DNA from 3 places in the Pseudomonas antarctica genome. Region 3 is predicted to be linked to each of the others. Evidence: riboswitches for the same ligand, from Rfam matches in the RefSeq annotation. Region 3 holds a riboswitch; each other region holds the start of a gene.

Region 1 (2,255 bases), 2.0 Mb from region 3:
CGAGCACCGGCACACCGAAGTGCCGCGCCAGGTCGGCACTGGAGGGCGTGCCGTCGAACAGGCCCATCACGCCTTCGATCAGGATCAGGTCCGCCTCGCCCGCCGCTTCCCACAGCAAGCGGCGACTTTCCTGCTCGCCGACCATCCACATGTCCAACTGATACACAGGCGCACCGCTGGCACGCTCATGAATCATGGGGTCGAGAAAGTCCGGCCCGCATTTGAACACGCGCACCTTGCGCCCCAGGTTGCGGTGCAAACGCGCCAACGCAGCGGTCACGGTGGTTTTGCCCTGGCCGGACGCCGGTGCGGCGATCAGTACGGCCGGGCAATGACGGGGCTGATTCAAAGTTCGACGCCCTTCTGTGCCTTGATACCGGCCTGGAACGCATGCTTGAGCATGCCCATTTCGGTGACGGTGTCGCCCATTTCGACCATTTCAGGCTTGGCGCCACGGCCGGTGACCACTACGTGCTGCTTCGGTGGGCGGGCTTGCAGGTCGCTGAGCACTTGATCCAGGTCGAGGTAACCGTGCTTGAGGGCGATGTTCAGTTCGTCCAGCACCACCAGGCCAATGGACGGGTCTTGCAACAATTCGCGGGAAACCGCCCAGGCCGCTTCAGCGGCGGCGATGTCGCGCTGGCGGTCCTGGGTTTCCCAGGTAAAGCCTTCGCCCATCACGTGGAAGCGCACTTGCTCTGGGAAACGGCGGAAGAACAATTCTTCGCCCGTGCTGTGGCGCCCCTTGATGAACTGCACCACGCCGCACTGCATGCCGTGGCCCATGGCACGGGCCAGCATGCCAAATGCCGAACTGCTCTTGCCTTTACCGTTGCCGGTCAGTACCAGCAGCAATCCGCACTCGTTCGGGGAATTGGCGATGCGCTCGTCGATCACGGCTTTTTTGCGCAGCATGCGCGCCAGGTGGCGTTCGTCGCGGTCGGGGGAATCAGTCATGGCAGCTCTCCGTTGGGGCTGGACAAAAACGGCGGGCAGGAAAAAGAAAAAACAGACAGCCAAGCATCGCCCACCGTGATGCTGTTGGATGATCCAGGCCGGTCTCCGGACTCATAAGTGGCGCTCTTGCTCATCGAGCGAGCAGGCCAACGGCGCGCCTTCCCATATCACGCGGATACAGTGGCAAAAGGCACCGTTTTGACTCATTTACCGTTGCGGGGGCAGCGCCGGGATCGCGGCAGCACTGTGTACAAGTGCGCTCACTCACCGGCTTCCCTGTTTCACTCTGTCGGCGTATCCGCCACAGAGCACCTGGAACAAGCCGCGAAGGTTAGTGGGTTGGGGGTGGAGCGTCAATTAAAGCTGGCCTTGCACTTGAACCATCGGACTATCTCACTCCTCTACCCTTACAGGTATTAAGGAGAAAACCATGCATAAAACCAGACTCGCCTTACTGATCATGCTGGCAGGCACCCTCGCCGCCTGCGGCGAAAGCTCCACGTTGAAGGTCTCCGATGGCACCGGGCCTTCGCCCAAACTGCCGGAGCCGAACAAAACCCTGATCCCCACCGTAAACATTGCCCCGGCCATCGGCTGGCCCGACGGCGCGAAGCCAACCGCCGCCGCCGGCACTCAGGTGTCGGCGTTTGCCGAAGGCCTGGACCACCCGCGCTGGCTGTATGTTTTGCCGAATGGCGATGTGCTGGTGGCGGAAACCAACGCCCCGCCCAAGCCGGATGATGCCAAGGGTATTCGCGGCTGGGTGATGGAGAAGGTCATGGGCCGCGCAGGCGCAGGCGTGCCAAGCCCGAATCGCATCACGCTGCTGCGCGATGCCGACCACGACGGCGTCGCCGAGACCCGCACGGTGTTCCTGGAGAATCTCAATTCACCGTTCGGCATGACGCTGGTGGGTAACGACCTTTACGTCGCCGATTCGGACAAACTGCTGCGCTTCCCCTATCAGCCAGGCGAAACCTCGATCAAGCAAGCGGGTACCACAGTGGTCGACCTGCCGGGCGGCAGTATCAACCACCACTGGACGAAAAACGTGGTGGCCAGCAAGGACGGTCGCAAGCTGTACGTGAGTGTCGGCTCCAACAGCAACGTGGGCGAGAACGGCCTGAAGGCAGAAGAAGGTCGCGCGGCGATCTGGGAAGTCGACCGCTCCACAGGCCAGCACCGCATTTTTGCTTCCGGGCTGCGCAACCCGAACGGCATGGCCTGGGAACCGCAGAGCGGCAAGCTGTGGACGGCGGTTAACGAGCGCGACGAGATCGGCAGCGACCTGGTGCCCG
Region 2 (2,255 bases), 1.7 Mb from region 3:
ACCTCGTCCAGTCCTGGCACACCCGTGGCCAGACGGTTGATAGTCACTTTGGTGCTCATGGCGAAATTTCCTGCGCAGAGGTGTCGCTCGAAGAAGGCTGCCACACGTCAACCAGCAGACGTGCAGTGAGTGAGGGCCCGATCAGCGTAGTCAGAAGTTCGTAGAGGGTTGTCAACAACACCTCACCGAAGAACAACGCGTCGGTTTCGTTCTGCTCGACGAGTACGGATTTGAGAGCAATCAGATCCATCGCAGCCGGCACACTGTCATAGGTGCCGGCCAGGCGTGGGTGGGTCGAGACGCACAGGTGGAAGCTGCGGCGGTACAGCGCAACAACGCCCTGCTGGCCAATAATGGGCGTCAATGCTGCGCCCATATCCTGCAAAATCGAAACAATCGCCTCGGCGATGCTTGCAGTGTCAGCGTGCTGGCCAACACGGTGCGCCAGAGAAGCTACGATCCGGCGGCTCTCTTCGCTATGCGTGGGCATGTCTGACTAATATCTGATGAACAAAAGCTGATGGTACACCCTATATCGGCAGATAGAGACCCCATCGGCTGCGGCTGGCCAATTGCGCGCGGATCAGGCTCCCGCTGCCCGCCACGATCGACTACCATACCGCGCCGGTTCCCAAATGGGACTAATAGGGAATTCGACGCGCGGCACATCGCGCCAATCGAAACTGCCCCCGCAACTGTAGGTGCCGAGCCTGCTCCACATCGCCACTGGGCATTGCCCGGGAAGGCCGGAGCGTGGCGACGACGCATCAGTCAGGAGACCTGCCGGCCCAGTAACTCACTAACCGGCGGGGTGTCCGGGAAGGACGTCCTCGCCTGCCTGAACCGCAGCCTTCGAGGGGGTGTTTCCGAACCGTACCGCTCCAGTTCCACGTACGGTCCATACGGAGATTGCCCCATGCTGCCACGCGTCACCGCCCTGCTCACCGGCTTGGGCTTCTGCGCCCTGGCCCACGCGGCCCCCACTCATTACCCGCTGACGGTGCAGAACTGCGGTAGCACGCTGACCTTCGCGCAGGCACCCGCGCGCAGCGTGACCATCGGCCAGGCAGCCACTGAAATGCTCTATGCACTGGGCGTGGCCGACACGGTGGTCGGCACCTCGCTGTGGTTCAACCGCGTATTGCCCACGTTCAAGGCGCAGAACGACACCATCGAGCGCCTGGCCGATAACGAGCCAAGCTTCGAAGCCGTGATCGCCAAGCGCCCGCAACTGGTGGCCGCCGAGCTGGAATGGGTGGTCGGCCCGCAGGGCGTGGTTGGCACCCGCGAGCAATTCCACGAGCTGAAGATTCCCACCTACCTGCTGCCCTCCGACTGCGAAGGCAAGGACAACCTGGTGGGTGCCGACGGCACGCGGCTGGAGCCGTTCCGCATCGACACAATTTACAAAAGCATCCGCCAACTGGCCGAGATCTTCGATGTACAGGATCGCGGCCAGCAACTGAACGACGAGCTCAAGGCGCGCCTGGCCAACTCCGTCGCCACCGCGCAGAGCAAAGGCCTCAAGCAGGCCAGTGCGCTGGTCTGGTTCTCCAGCGCCGAGATGGCCAGCGACCCGTACGTCGCCGGCCACAAAGGTGTCCCCGAGTTCATGCTGGAAACCCTGGGCCTGCACAACGTCGTGCAGTCCGATGAAGAGTGGCCCGCCGTCGGCTGGGAAACCCTCGCCAAGGCCAACCCGACCTTCCTCGTGATCGCCCGCATGGACCGCCGCCGCTACCCAGCCGACGACCATGAAAAGAAACTCGCCTTCCTGCGCAGCGACCCGGTAACCCGCAACATGGACGCGGTGAAACACAACCGCATCATCGTCCTCGACGCCCTGGCCTTGCAGGCCAGCATCCGCACGTTCGATGGCCTGGAACAACTGGCCCACGCCATCGACGGCTACGACCTGCCCAAATGATACGCACCCTGCTCGCCCTAGCCCTGTTACTGCTCGCCGTGCTCGCCGGTGTGGCCATCGGCGAAACCGCCATCTCGCCGCAGGTCGTGCTCCAGGTGCTCGCCAATAAACTGTGGGCGGAGGGTTACGTGCTGGACCCGATCGACGAAGGGGTGGTGTGGAACTACCGTCTGACCCGCGCCCTGGTCGCCGCGGCGTGCGGGGCCGGGCTGGCTACGTGCGGGGTGATTTTGCAGTCGTTGCTGCGTAACCCGTTGGCTGACCCGTACCTGCTGGGCATCAGCGCCGGCGCGTCCACCGGCGCGGTATTGGTAGCCCTGATCGGCGT
Region 3 (2,255 bases):
GCAGGGTGTGAACGTCACAACCCCGCCGGCATCCCAGCCCGACCACCAGCGTCATGCCGAGTAATGTTCGTCGCGGTTACGGCGGAACAGCCACGCGCTGATCAGGCCTAAGGCCAGCCAGAATGCAACGTTGGTCAGCTGCGATGCGATCTTGAACTGTGATTCCAGCGCTTCGGGGGCCAGCATCGAATGCACGAGGGGTTGCGGTGCGCCGATAACATGCGGGACGGCGATGATCGCCACACCCAGCACTTTCAGCAGCCCGTTGCGACCAAACACCAGCAGCGCGATACCGGCTGCGGTGGACGCCGCGGTGCCGATCCACCAGACCTGCCGTTGTGCCAAATCAGCCGCGGCAGTCCCCGGCAATTCCGGTGGCAGGCCCAAAGTGGGCGCCAGCACGAACGTCGCGTAACCCGCCAAGCCCCACAGCAGCCCTTGGGCCGTGCGAGTCGGCGCGCGCAGGGTGTAGAGACCTGCCAACATCAGCGCAAAACCGACGGCGACCACCAGGTTTCCGCCGGTGGTAGACAGCACGCGCTGCCAGCCATTTTCCGGCTCCCAAGCTTCGGCGTCGTGGATATGGGCTGCGGCACCTTCGGCATGTTCATGGGTCACTTCGACAGCAGACGGGGCTTTTTCAAAGGTTTCCGCCTGCAAAATCAGCGGTGCGACCCAGAAGCTTTGCAGCAGGGTCAGTAGCAGGGCGGCCAGCAAGCCGGTGAAACCTGCGGTTTGAGCAATACGCTTGATCATGTCGGCAGGCCTCAGTGGCACGGGAACGCGGCGCTGTGGCGGGTATCGTGGGCCGCGTTGTGCACCGCCTCGATATGCGAGAAACCGGCGAAATACACCAGGCAGGCGCCGAGGATCGAGGCACCGATGGCGGCGCTCAGGCGTTGGCTCAGGGTGGCGGAGCTACGGGTGGTGTGCGAGGTGCTGCTGATGATCGACATGGCGCGTCCCTTCTGGGTGTCAGGGTGGAACGAGCGCATGAAAACCCCGCGAGCCAGGCACGCAGAGTTTTAAACAGCGCCCGCCCACCGCGGGTTTGTTATCTGATTTTTTCGGGCCGGTCTCCGGGCTTGCGAGGGGGCTCTTGAACTAGAGTCCTGAAAGCATCGCCTTCCCATACCCGAGGGCACAGTGGCTGTGACGCTTCGCTCGCTTACCGTTGCGGGGGCAGCACCGGACTGGTCATGCACGCATGATTTACCGGTTTCCCGTTTCACCCTGTGAAGGGCACCCGAAACAAGGTGTGTAGGAGAGCATGGGGGTGGGAGGGGAGTCAATTGGGGTTTTTTGGTGGGTGTACATATCCGTTGCTGCGGTAACGGCGGCTTAGGGTTCCGCCCTTACGGCGGGTCACCTTTTTTACAAACGCCTAAAAAAGTAACCAAAAAACGCTTTGCCCCACCACTCGGTACCTCGCCCAGGCTCGGTATGCCCGCACTCCGGCTTGAATCCGTGGGCCGCCGCAATGGGCCATCCCTGGCCCAGTGCGGCTAACCCGGCGTCCTGCCGGGTTACCCACGGATTCAAGCCTGCGTTCGGCCATCGTGGTTAACGGGGCCTGTGAGATCAAGGTCAACAGCAGAGCACGGCGGCCTAGTAGCCGACCTGAGTGGTAGAAGCAAAAGCAGGGCAAAAACACGGCAACAACAGAACTGCTTTTCTGTGGGAGCTGGCTTGCCTGCGATGGCATCAACTGTGTGTCACTGACAGACCGAGATGTCTACATTGCAGGCAAGGCAGTCCCCACATTTGAATGCGTTCAGCGTCCAGGTTCAGGTCAGCTGCTAGGCCGCCGAACTCCGCTGTTGAGCTTTTTGATCTTAGGCGGCCCACTTAGGAATGCCGGAGGACGGGCACACCGAGCCTGGGCGAGGTGTCGAGTGGTGGGGTACTTTTGGTTGAGCCGGCATTTCGGGCCCTTTTCCAAAAGCGACCTGCCGTAAAGGCGGAACCTAAGCCGCCGTTACCGCAGCAACGGCTATGTACATCAACCAAACAACCCCATCATTGACCATCCCCCACGCACTGCGTAGCCTTGCACCTTCGAGGTTCTTCGGCCCAGGTCGAAGCTAAGAAGGGAACGCGGTTCAAGCCGCGGCTGCCCCCGCAACTGTGAAGGGTTCATCTGACTGCCACGCCACTGCCAATACGGCGGGAAGGCGCAGCCAGCGCCGGTCGTAAGACCCGCATGCCCCAAGCCAGGAGACCTGCCTCGTAACCGATTTTCTACTTCAACCGGG

What was found. A riboswitch is a leader RNA that binds a small molecule or an ion and turns the genes downstream of it on or off. The one in region 3 is predicted to bind cobalamin.
Region 1: another riboswitch for cobalamin. It lies ahead of cobO (cob(I)yrinic acid a,c-diamide adenosyltransferase); the one in region 3 lies ahead of A7J50_RS12170 (CbtB domain-containing protein).
Region 2: another riboswitch for cobalamin. It lies ahead of A7J50_RS19460 (ABC transporter substrate-binding protein); the one in region 3 lies ahead of A7J50_RS12170 (CbtB domain-containing protein).

The regions. Positions count from the first base shown of each region.
Region 1 is NZ_CP015600.1:4,600,206-4,602,460, forward strand. Features, by position in the region: gene A7J50_RS20825 (cobyrinate a,c-diamide synthase) at 1-349, opposite strand, end outside; gene cobO (cob(I)yrinic acid a,c-diamide adenosyltransferase) at 346-957, opposite strand; cobalamin riboswitch at 1,036-1,288, opposite strand; gene A7J50_RS20835 (PQQ-dependent sugar dehydrogenase) at 1,388-2,255, shown strand, end outside.
Region 2 is NZ_CP015600.1:4,305,280-4,307,534, forward strand. Features, by position in the region: gene A7J50_RS19450 (ATPase domain-containing protein) at 1-59, opposite strand, end outside; gene A7J50_RS19455 (hypothetical protein) at 56-490, opposite strand; cobalamin riboswitch at 609-803, shown strand; gene A7J50_RS19460 (ABC transporter substrate-binding protein) at 917-1,927, shown strand; gene A7J50_RS19465 (FecCD family ABC transporter permease) at 1,924-2,255, shown strand, end outside.
Region 3 is NZ_CP015600.1:2,628,506-2,630,760, forward strand. Features, by position in the region: gene A7J50_RS12160 (cobalamin biosynthesis protein) at 1-55, opposite strand, end outside; gene A7J50_RS12165 (CbtA family protein) at 52-756, opposite strand; gene A7J50_RS12170 (CbtB domain-containing protein) at 768-956, opposite strand; cobalamin riboswitch at 1,053-1,265, opposite strand; cobalamin riboswitch at 2,045-2,245, shown strand.